One region of the Phreatobacter oligotrophus genome, then DNA from elsewhere that is predicted to be linked to it. Evidence: predicted binding sites of a transcription regulator. Region 1 holds the regulator's gene; each other region holds the start of a gene.
What was found. Region 1 encodes HrcA, which represses chaperone genes, less so after heat shock. Its sites were predicted from a motif close to GTTAGCACTCNCNNNNNGNGAGTGCTAAC; they were not measured.
Positions count from the first base shown of each region.

Region 2: a site for HrcA is predicted at 1,707-1,735, ahead of groES (co-chaperone GroES). Genes of this name have one in related genera too.
Region 3: a site for HrcA is predicted at 1,927-1,955, ahead of groES (co-chaperone GroES). Genes of this name have one in related genera too.

Region 1 covers NZ_PZZL01000014.1:18,858-22,129, reverse strand. The annotation lists gene C8P69_RS20795 (hypothetical protein) at 1-85, shown strand, start outside; gene rph (ribonuclease PH) at 86-799, opposite strand; gene hrcA (heat-inducible transcriptional repressor HrcA) at 947-2,044, shown strand; gene C8P69_RS20780 (VOC family protein) at 2,160-2,540, shown strand; gene C8P69_RS20775 (alpha-ketoglutarate-dependent dioxygenase AlkB family protein) at 2,584-3,207, opposite strand; gene C8P69_RS20770 (hypothetical protein) at 3,204-3,272, opposite strand, start outside.
Region 2 covers NZ_PZZL01000007.1:77,463-80,734, reverse strand. The annotation lists gene groL (chaperonin GroEL) at 1-1,293, opposite strand, end outside; gene groES (co-chaperone GroES) at 1,349-1,639, opposite strand; gene C8P69_RS16055 (MarR family winged helix-turn-helix transcriptional regulator) at 1,857-2,360, shown strand; gene C8P69_RS16050 (putative bifunctional diguanylate cyclase/phosphodiesterase) at 2,490-3,272, shown strand, end outside.
Region 3 covers NZ_PZZL01000005.1:297,953-301,224, forward strand. The annotation lists gene groL (chaperonin GroEL) at 1-1,422, opposite strand, end outside; gene groES (co-chaperone GroES) at 1,471-1,785, opposite strand; gene C8P69_RS13670 (usg protein) at 2,051-2,320, shown strand; gene C8P69_RS13675 (phospholipase D-like domain-containing protein) at 2,326-3,272, opposite strand, start outside.

The DNA of each region.
Region 1 (3,272 bases):
GACGCGCCTGGTCGAGGGTGGCTATGTCTTCGCCGATGGCGAGGCGCTGAACGCCCTCGCCCGCTCGAAGCTCGGCATCGCCTGATCAGGCGACCGCCGTCTTCTGCAGGTCGACGAGGCGGGCGCAGCCGCCACGGGCGAGATCCAGCAGGCTGAGAAGCTCCTCCTGGCTGAAGGGGGTCTTCTCGGCCGTGCCCTGGATCTCGACGATGCCGCCGCCGCCGGTCATGACGAAATTGGCGTCGGTGTCGGCTTCCGAATCCTCGGCATAATCGAGGTCGAGGACTGGCGTGCCCTGGTAGATGCCGCAGGACACCGCCGCGACATGGTCGCGGATCGGGTTCACCTTCAGCATGGACCGGGCGGTCATCCAGGCGATGCAGTCATGCAGCGCCACCCAGGCACCGGTGATCGCGGCCGTGCGGGTGCCGCCATCGGCCTGGATCACGTCGCAATCGATGGTGATCTGCCGCTCGCCGAGCGCCTGCAGGTCGACGATGGTGCGCAGCGACCGGCCGATGAGGCGCTGGATCTCCTGGGTGCGCCCCGAGGGCTTGCCGGAGGTCGATTCACGGCGGGTGCGCTCCAGCGTCGCCCGCGGCAGCATGGAATATTCCGCCGTCACCCAGCCGCGGCCCTGGCCGCGCAGCCACGGCGGCGGCTTTTCTTCCAGCGACGCCGTGCAGAGCACATGGGTGTTGCCGAACTTCACGAAGCAGGAGCCCTCCGCATAGCGGGCGACGGCGCGCTCCAGCGAGACGGGGCGCAGCGCATCGGGGGCGCGTTTGGAGGGACGCATGGGCGTGATCCTGGGGAGAGGGGGCCGGGTCGGGCGGTCATAGGGCCGAACGGTCGGGGCGGCAAGGACGCTCCATCGGGCGCCGTCCAACAGAACGCTTGATCGGCGGGCGACGCAGGCCCAAATTCGGCACTGGAGGTTTGCCCCGTGTCAGCCGAGTTCCCGCGCCAGAATCCCGACCCGACCGCCGGTGCCCCATCGGCGCTCGCCCGGCTCGACGAGCGCTCGCGCGAGATTTTCCGCCAGATCGTCGAGAGCTATCTGGCCACCGGCGAGCCGGTCGGCTCGCGCAACATCTCCAAGATCATCCCGATGACGCTGTCGCCGGCCTCGGTCCGCAACGTGATGCAGGACCTCGAGGAGGCGGGCCTCATCTATGCGCCGCACACCTCCGCCGGCCGCATGCCGACCGAACGGGGCCTGCGCTTCTTCGTCGACGCGCTGATGCAGTTCGGCGACCTCGCGCAGGAAGAGCGCCAGGCCATCGAGGCGCAGGTGGCGGCGTCAGCGCGCCAGCAGTCCTTTGAGACGGTGCTGGCCGATGCGACGCAGTTGCTTTCGGGCCTGTCGCGCGGCGCCGGCGTGGTGCTCGCCTCGAAGAGCAATGTCCGGCTAAAGCACATCGAATTCGTCCGCATCGAGCCGGAGCGCGCCCTGGTCGTGCTGGTCTCCGAGGACGGGCAGGTCGAGAACCGCATCGTGCCGATCCCCGCGGGGCTGCCGCCCTCGGCGCTGATCGAGGCGTCGAACTTCCTCAACGCCCATATCCGCGGCCGGACGCTGGCCGATGCCCGCAGCGAGCTGCAGTCGAGCCTCGACCAGTCGCGGCAGGAGCTGGACGGGCTGACGCAGAAGCTGGTGGAGGCCGGGCTTGCCTCCTGGTCCGGCGGCGACCCGACCGAGCGCAAGCTCATCGTCCGCGGCCAGGCGAACCTCCTCGGCGACCTCAGGGCCATGGAGGATCTCGAGCGCATCCGCCTGCTCTTCGACGACCTCGAATCGAAGCGCGATCTCGTCGACCTGCTCGGCCGCGCCGAGACCGCCGATGGCGTGCGCATCTTCATCGGCTCCGAGAACCAGCTCTTTTCGCTGTCCGGCTCGTCCATGGTGGTCGCGCCCTATCGCGACGGCCAGAGCCGCATCGTCGGCGTCCTCGGCGTCATCGGCCCGACGCGGCTGAACTATGCCCGCATCGTCCCCATGGTGGACTACACGGCCAAGGTCCTCTCCCGGCTCATCACCTGAACGCTGGATGACCGGCGCCGCCTCATTGTCGCCGGGCTGCCATCCGACCATGATCCTCTCGCGACTTGGCGGGAGGAGGTCGTCCTCCCGCGCGCATCCATGGGAGGAGACCCGCATGAGCGGCCGGTTCAACTGGAACGAACTGATGACGAACGACATCGCCAAGGCCAAGGCCTTCTACGGCCAGACCCTGGGCTGGACGTTCGAGCCCTTCCCCATGCCGGATGGCGAGTACTGGATTGCCCGCGCGCCCGATGGCACGCCGACCGCCGGCATCATGCCGATGGACCCGCAGGACACCGAGAGCCAGCCCGGCTGGCTGTCCTATGTGCAGGTCGACGACCTCGATCGCGCCGTCTCGGCAACGACCGCCGGCGGCGGCCAGGTGCTCCAGCCGCCCATGGACATCCCCAATGTCGGCCGCATCGCCGTGGTCGAGGATCCGGCCGGCGCCGTGCTCGGCCTGATGAAGCCGGTTTCCGCTCCCGCGAGCTGATCCTCGAGAGACGTGGTCCCGGGGTGCCCGCACCCCGGGATCTTCACGGCCCCGGCCGCGTGACCCGGCGCAGCGTCAGGTTGATGCGCCCGCCATCCTTCAGCAGGCCGCTGGTGCCGGGGATGAGCCGGTCGACGCCGTGATAGGCGAGCCGCGCTGCGCCGCCGAAGACCAGCACATCCCCCGAGGCGAGCTTCACCGGCACGGTCTTGCCGCCCTTCACCGTGCCGCCAATGCGGAACAGACCGGTCTCGCCGAGCGACAGCGACACGACTGGCGCGTCGAAATCCTCCTCGTCCCGGTCCTGGTGCAGGCCCATGCGGGCGCCGGGGCCGTACCAGTTCACGAGGCAGGCCTCGGGCGGATGCGGATAGCCCGACACCGCCTCCCAGATCGCAAGGATCTCCGTCGGGATCGTCGGCCAGGGCGCCGACGTCACCGGATGCAGCGGCTGGTAGCGATAGCCGTCCCGGTCGGACACCCAGCCGAGCGATCCAAGATTGGTCATCTTGACGGAAAAGGGCTGGCCCGTGCGCGGCATGACCGGCTGGAACAGCGGCGCGATGCGCAGGAGATCCCGCAGCGTCTCGACCAGGCGGCGCTGGGCCTCCGCGTCGCAATAACCCGGATACCAGGTGCAGCCCGGGACGACCGGAACCGCGGTCATTGTTGCGGGGCGGGCGCCGGGTTCTGCGGCGGGGGACGCGGCCGGGCCGGACGGGGCGGCGCATC
Region 2 (3,272 bases), on a different contig from region 1:
CGACTTCAGCTTGGCGACAGCGACCTTGGCACGCAGGAGGGCGATGCCACCACCGGGGACGATGCCCTCGAGGACGGCAGCGCGGGTCGCGTTGAGAGCGTCATCAACGCGGTCCTTCTTCTCCTTCACCTCGACCTCGGTCGAGCCGCCGACCTTGATCACGGCGACGCCACCGGCGAGCTTCGCCAGGCGCTCCTGGAGCTTCTCGCGGTCGTAGTCCGAGGTCGTCTCCTCGATCTGCGCCTTGATCTGGCCGATGCGGGCCTCGATGTCCTTCTTCTTGCCGGCGCCGTCGACGACCGTGGTCTTCTCCTTCTCGATCAGCACCTTCTTGGCGCGGCCGAGCATGGCGAGGGTCACGTTCTCCAGCTTGATGCCGAGGTCTTCGGAGATGACCTGGCCACCGGTGAGGATGGCGATGTCCTCCAGCATGGCCTTGCGGCGATCGCCGAAGCCCGGAGCCTTCACGGCGGCAACCTTGAGGCCGCCACGCAGCTTGTTGACGACGAGGGTCGCGAGAGCCTCACCCTCGACGTCCTCGGCGACGATGATCAGCGGCTTGCCGGTCTGCACCACGGCCTCGAGGACCGGGAGCATCGCCTGGAGGCCGGCGAGCTTCTTCTCGTGGATGAGGATGTAGGCGTCCTCGAGATCCGCGATCATCTTGTCGGCGTTGGTGATGAAGTAGGGCGAGAGGTAGCCGCGGTCGAACTGCATGCCCTCGACGATGTCCACCTCGGTGTCCAGCGACTTGGCTTCCTCGACGGTGATGACACCCTCGTTGCCGACCTTCTGCATGGCGTTGGCGATCATCTCGCCGATCAGAGCGTCGCCGTTGGCGGAGATGGTGCCGACCTGGGCAACCTCGGCCGAGGACTTCACCTTCTTGGCCGACTTCTCGAGGGCCTTCACGACCTCGAGCACGGCGATGTCGACGCCACGCTTCAGGTCCATCGGGTTCATGCCGGCGGCAACGAACTTGGCGCCTTCCTTCACGATGGCCTGGGCGAGCACGGTGGCGGTGGTGGTGCCGTCGCCGCCGAGGTCGTTGGTCTTGGAGGCGACCTCACGGACCATCTGGGCGCCCATGTTCTCGAACTTGTCGGCAAGCTCGATCTCCTTGGCGACGGTGACGCCGTCCTTGGTGATGCGCGGGGCGCCGAAGCTCTTCTCGATGACGACGTTGCGACCCTTCGGGCCCAGCGTGACCTTCACGGCCTCAGCGAGGATGTCGACGCCGCGCAGCATCTTCTCGCGCGCGTCCTGGCCGAATTTCACGTCCTTGGCAGCCATTGTGGCTTACTCCTGTCGGAATGGATGGAATGGGGTGGCGGAGGAGCGGTGCGGCTTACTTGCCGATCACGCCCATGATGTCGCTCTCCTTCATGATGAGGAGGTCGACACCGTCGATCTTGACCTCGGTGCCGGACCACTTGCCGAACAGCACCTTGTCGCCCTTCTTCACGTCGAGCGGGACGAGCTTGCCGGCCTCGTCGCGGCCGCCCGGGCCAACCGCCAGGATTTCACCCTCCTGCGGCTTCTCCTTGGCGGTGTCCGGGATGATGATGCCACCCTTGGTCTTCTCTTCGCTCTCGAGGCGACGGACGACCACGCGGTCGTGCAGCGGACGGAACTTCATGGATCAGGTCCCTGGCAGTGCGGCTCTTGGGCCGCTGGAAATCGATACGACCCCGGGGGCCGTTGCTGTTAGCACTCAACCGAAGTGACTGCTAACGGCTGGCGCAGGAGATAATCGGCCGCCCGGAGAGAGTCAAGAATTGGCGCCGGCATGGTAAACGGCGGCGGGCTCCCCATATCGCCTTGACGCGCCCGCCATTGCACCGGATCGTGACACCATGACGTCACCGACCATCCCCTCGGCCGAAACGGCGCCGCCCGCCGCCGGCGGGCTGCCCGATCCCGCGACCCTGCAGCGCATCGGTCGCTCCTGCATCTGCTACCAGACGCGGATGACGGCCCATGCGGTGACGCGCGCCTATAACCGGGCGCTCGCGCCGCTCGGGCTCGAGGTGACGCAGTTCAACATCCTCATCTGCCTTGCGGGGGCCAGCAGCAACTCGGTCACCGCGCTGTCCGAGGCTCTCGCCCTCGACCGCACCACGATGACGCGCAACCTCAAGCGCCTCGAACAGGCCGGCCTCGTCGGCATGACCTCCGGCCAGGGCCGCGCCGTCCGTCCGGCCCTGACCGAGGCGGGCGGGGCGCTGCTCGCCGCCGCGGTCCCGCTGTGGGAGGCCGCCCATGGGCGGATGGAGGCGGCCGTCGGCGAGGAGGTCTGGACCCGGACCCGCGAGGGCCTCCGTGCCATCCGCCGCAGCGTTAAGACCTGCCCGCTCTGAGCGGTAGCGGGGTGTTAAGGCTCCCGGGCTTCGGCCCGGCCGTCCTCGCCCTGCCGGGACGCGTTTCGTTCAAATCGTTCGAGTTTATTTAGATTCGCGGCGCTACCAGCACACGGTGACGGAGGTGTCATGGTGAGGCCGGCCCCCAGCGTTGAGACGACCGAGCGACGGATCGCCGCGGACGCGGTTGCGACCGCCGATCTCGCCGGCCGCGTCCGGGCCGCGCAGATCCACGCCGTCACGCGCTTCGCGCCGCTCACCATGCTCGCCAACCTCATCAATGCAGGCGTGGTGCTGTGGGTCGTCACCGGCGACACGCATATTGGCCTTGTCGGCGGCTGGGCGGCTGCGGTGGTGCTCATGGTAGCCGCCACCACCCTCGGCTGGCTGCGCACGAGGGGCCGGCAACCCCGCTCGACCGCCTCGCCGCGCGCCATCCGCCACGCCACCGTCCATGCCGCGCTGCTGGCCATGCTCTGGGCGGCGGTGCCGCTCCTGTGGTTTGGCCGCCTGCCCATCGAGGACCAGCTGGTCATCGCCTGCCTGATGACCGGCATGATCTGCGCCGGCGGGTTTGCGCTGTCGACGGTGGCGCCCGCCGCCCATGTCTATGTCGGCATCCTCACCCTCGGCTCGGTGCTCGGCCTCCTCCAATCCGACAACAGCTTCGTCGGCGCGCTGGTGGCGCTGATCGTCGCCTATTCCCTCATCGTCGTTCAGAGCGTGTCGGGCTATTCGCGGCTCTTCGCCGAACGCTTCGTCGCCGAGGCGCGGCTCAAGGATCGCGGCGAGATCATCGAGCTCCTGCTCAACGATTTCGAGGAAAACGCCTCCGACTGGCTGTTCGAAACCGGTCCTGACTTCGCCATCACCAGCCATTCGCCGCGTTTCGCCGTGGCCGCGGGCCTTGCC
Region 3 (3,272 bases), on a different contig from region 1:
ATCGGCCTTGTCGGTGACCTTGCCCACGACGATCGAGCCCTCGACGCCGGCATTCTCGGCGATCTGGCGGATGGGGGCCTCCAGCGCCTTGCGGACGATGTCGATGCCGGTGCGCTGGTCGTCATTGGCGCCCTTGAGGCCCTCCAGCGCCTTGGCGGCGCGCAGGAGGGCGACGCCGCCGCCGGGCAGGATGCCTTCCAGCACCGCCGCGCGGGTGGCGTTGAGCGCGTCGTCGACGCGGTCCTTCTTCTCCTTGACCTCGACCTCGGTGGCGCCGCCGACGCGGATCACCGCGACGCCGCCGGCGAGCTTCGCCAGCCGCTCCTGCAGCTTCTCGCGGTCGTAGTCGGAGGTGGTCTCCTCGATCTGCGCCTTGATCTGGGCGACGCGGGCCTCGATGTCCTTCTTCGAGCCGGCGCCGTCGACGATGGTCGTGGCCTCCTTCTCGATGCGGACCTTCTTGGCGCGTCCGAGCATGTTGAGAGTGACGTTCTCCAGCTTGATGCCGAGATCCTCGGAGATCGCCGTGCCGCCGGTGAGGATGGCGATGTCCTCCAGCATGGCCTTGCGACGGTCACCGAAGCCCGGCGCCTTCACCGCGGCGATCTTCAGGCCGCCGCGCAGCTTGTTGACGACGAGGGTGGCGAGCGCCTCGCCCTCGACGTCCTCGGCGACGATGAGCAGCGGCTTGCCGGTCTGCACCACGGCTTCGAGCACCGGCAGCATGGCCTGCAGGCCGGTCAGCTTCTTCTCGTGGATGAGGACGTAAGGGTCCTCGAGCTCGGCCACCATCTTGTCGGCATTGGTGACGAAGTAGGGCGAGAGGTAGCCGCGGTCGAACTGCATGCCCTCGACCACGTCGAGCTCGGTCTCGAGGCTCTTGGCCTCCTCCACCGTGATGACGCCCTCGTTGCCGACCTTCTGCATGGCCTCGGCGATCATCTTGCCGATGGCGACGTCGCCATTGGCCGAGATCGTGCCGACCTGGGCAACCTCGTCGGACTTGGTGACCTTGCGGGAGTTCTTCTCCAGCTCCTTGGTCACCGCCTCGACCGCAAGGTCGATGCCCCGCTTCAGGTCCATCGGGTTCATGCCGGCGGCAACCGACTTCGCGCCCTCCTTGACGATGGCCTGGGCGAGAACGGTGGCGGTGGTGGTGCCGTCACCGGCAGCGTCGTTCTGCTTGGACGCCACCTCGCGCACCATCTGCGCGCCCATGTTCTCGAACTTGTCGGAGAGCTCGATCTCCTTGGCGACGGTGACGCCGTCCTTGGTGATGCGCGGGGCGCCGAAGCTCTTCTCGATGACGACGTTGCGGCCCTTGGGACCGAGCGTCACCTTGACCGCATTGGCCAGGATGTCGACGCCGCGCAGCATCTTCTCGCGCGCGTCCTGCGAAAACTTCACGTCCTTCGCAGCCATGGTTCCTCACTCCATTGATCAGACTTGAGGGATAGGATCAGGCCCCGCTCAGGCGGCCTTCTTCAGGCTCGCCGAGCTCTCGACGATGCCCATGATGTCGCTCTCCTTCATGATCAGGTAGTCGACACCGTCGATCTTGACCTCGGTGCCGGACCACTTGCCGAAGAGCACGATGTCACCCGCCTTGACGTCGAGGGCGACGAGTTCGCCGCGCTCGTTGCGCCCGCCGGGGCCGACGGCGATCACCTCGCCCTCCTGCGGCTTCTCCTTGGCGGTGTCGGGGATGATGATGCCGCCGCGGGTCTTCTCCTCGGCGTCGATGCGCTTGACGACGACACGGTCATGCAGTGGCCGAAACTTCATGAGTTCCTCCGGATGTGGATCATCGCTTCTGTCAGTGGCCGGGACCCGTCGCGAGGAGTGAGCGAGCGCATCGCCCGATGCCCTCCGGCATCCCGTCCGGGCGATGAGTTAGGAAGCCGGATTTTGCCCTTCAAGACCCCTGTCAGCACTTTTTTCAAACGAGTGCTAACAGACTGATTTCGATGACGAAAATGAATTTTCTTGTTGCCTGGCGCTTGATGTTGCGCTGCACTCGGATTCGTCATCCGGCAAAGGAGGTTCGTGCATGGCATCGGCAGATTTCGCCCGCCAGATCGAGGGCTACGGGCTGACCACGGCAGGCATTCTCTACCGCCTGCCCGACCATCCCTCCATCCTCCAGGAATATGTCTGGCAGGCCTATGACCTCGCCCCGCGCTTTCCCGAGCTGAACCGCTTCCTGGCCTTCTGGCAGGCGAGCCTGGAGGGCAAGCTCTACCGCGTCACCGTCGCCCACAAGGACCTGATCGGCCCGGCCGAGCTGGCCATGGTCGCCGGCGAGTTCCGGGTGCATTGAGGCGGCTAGCGCGAGAAGAGCTTTCTGTCGCGCAGCGCCTGGCTATCCGGCTTGTAGAAGCGGTCGAACCAGCTCGCCCCGGCGCCGGAAATGGCGACGGGCTTCTGGAGCACCAGTTTGCGCCGAGTAGTGGCGGCTGAAGGCTTTTTGCGTCGGCCGCGCTTCGGAGCTTTGCCGCTCTTGGCCTCCTCCATCCGGTTGCGAAAATGGAGATGGTCGAAGATGCGGATCGCCTCGATCGCGTAGGCGGCAGCGATCTTTCGATCCTCGATCATGATGAGGTGATCGCCGTTCTTGCTCTCGCCGCTCGGCGAAAGATTGCTCGACCCGGTGAACACCTTGGCGGTCGGCAGATCAAAGTCCGTGACGACGAACTTGTTGTGGATGGTGCGGCCCTTGCCGCCGGACCACTCGCTGGCGAACGGCTCGGGCGCATTGGCTCCGAGGAACTTGAAGTCGACGACACCAAGGGAACCGTCGGGCTTTTTCAGTTCAAGTCCGCCGCGCTGGTCCACGGTGCCATAGCTGAAAAGGGGTTTCTTGATGAGATCATCGAGCGTTTCCCGGGTCGGCCCCTTCGTCGTCTGCCCGAGGAAGGCGATGGAGTAGAGCACTGAGGACGTTGCCTGCTCGATGGCGGCACCGACAGGGCTGAGGGACAGGTCGGTGTTCTGGTGGGGAGAGAAGCACAGGTGAAACCTTGGCCCAGGGCGATGGTCGACGAGATGCCAGGTGCGGGCGAAGGCCGAATCACGGAAACTCGATGGGTCGACGAAAGCAAGGTCGAACATGGTGCCGAACAACGCACCGACCTCTGGAGAGTGGAAGACGAGGACGTTGTTGGCCTGGATATACAGGCCACGGAAGGTGAAATTGGTGGAGCCGCACAGCACCTTCTCTACCACGCCACCGCGGCGCTGGATGAAAACCTTGTTGTGCTGGAGGCCTGAAA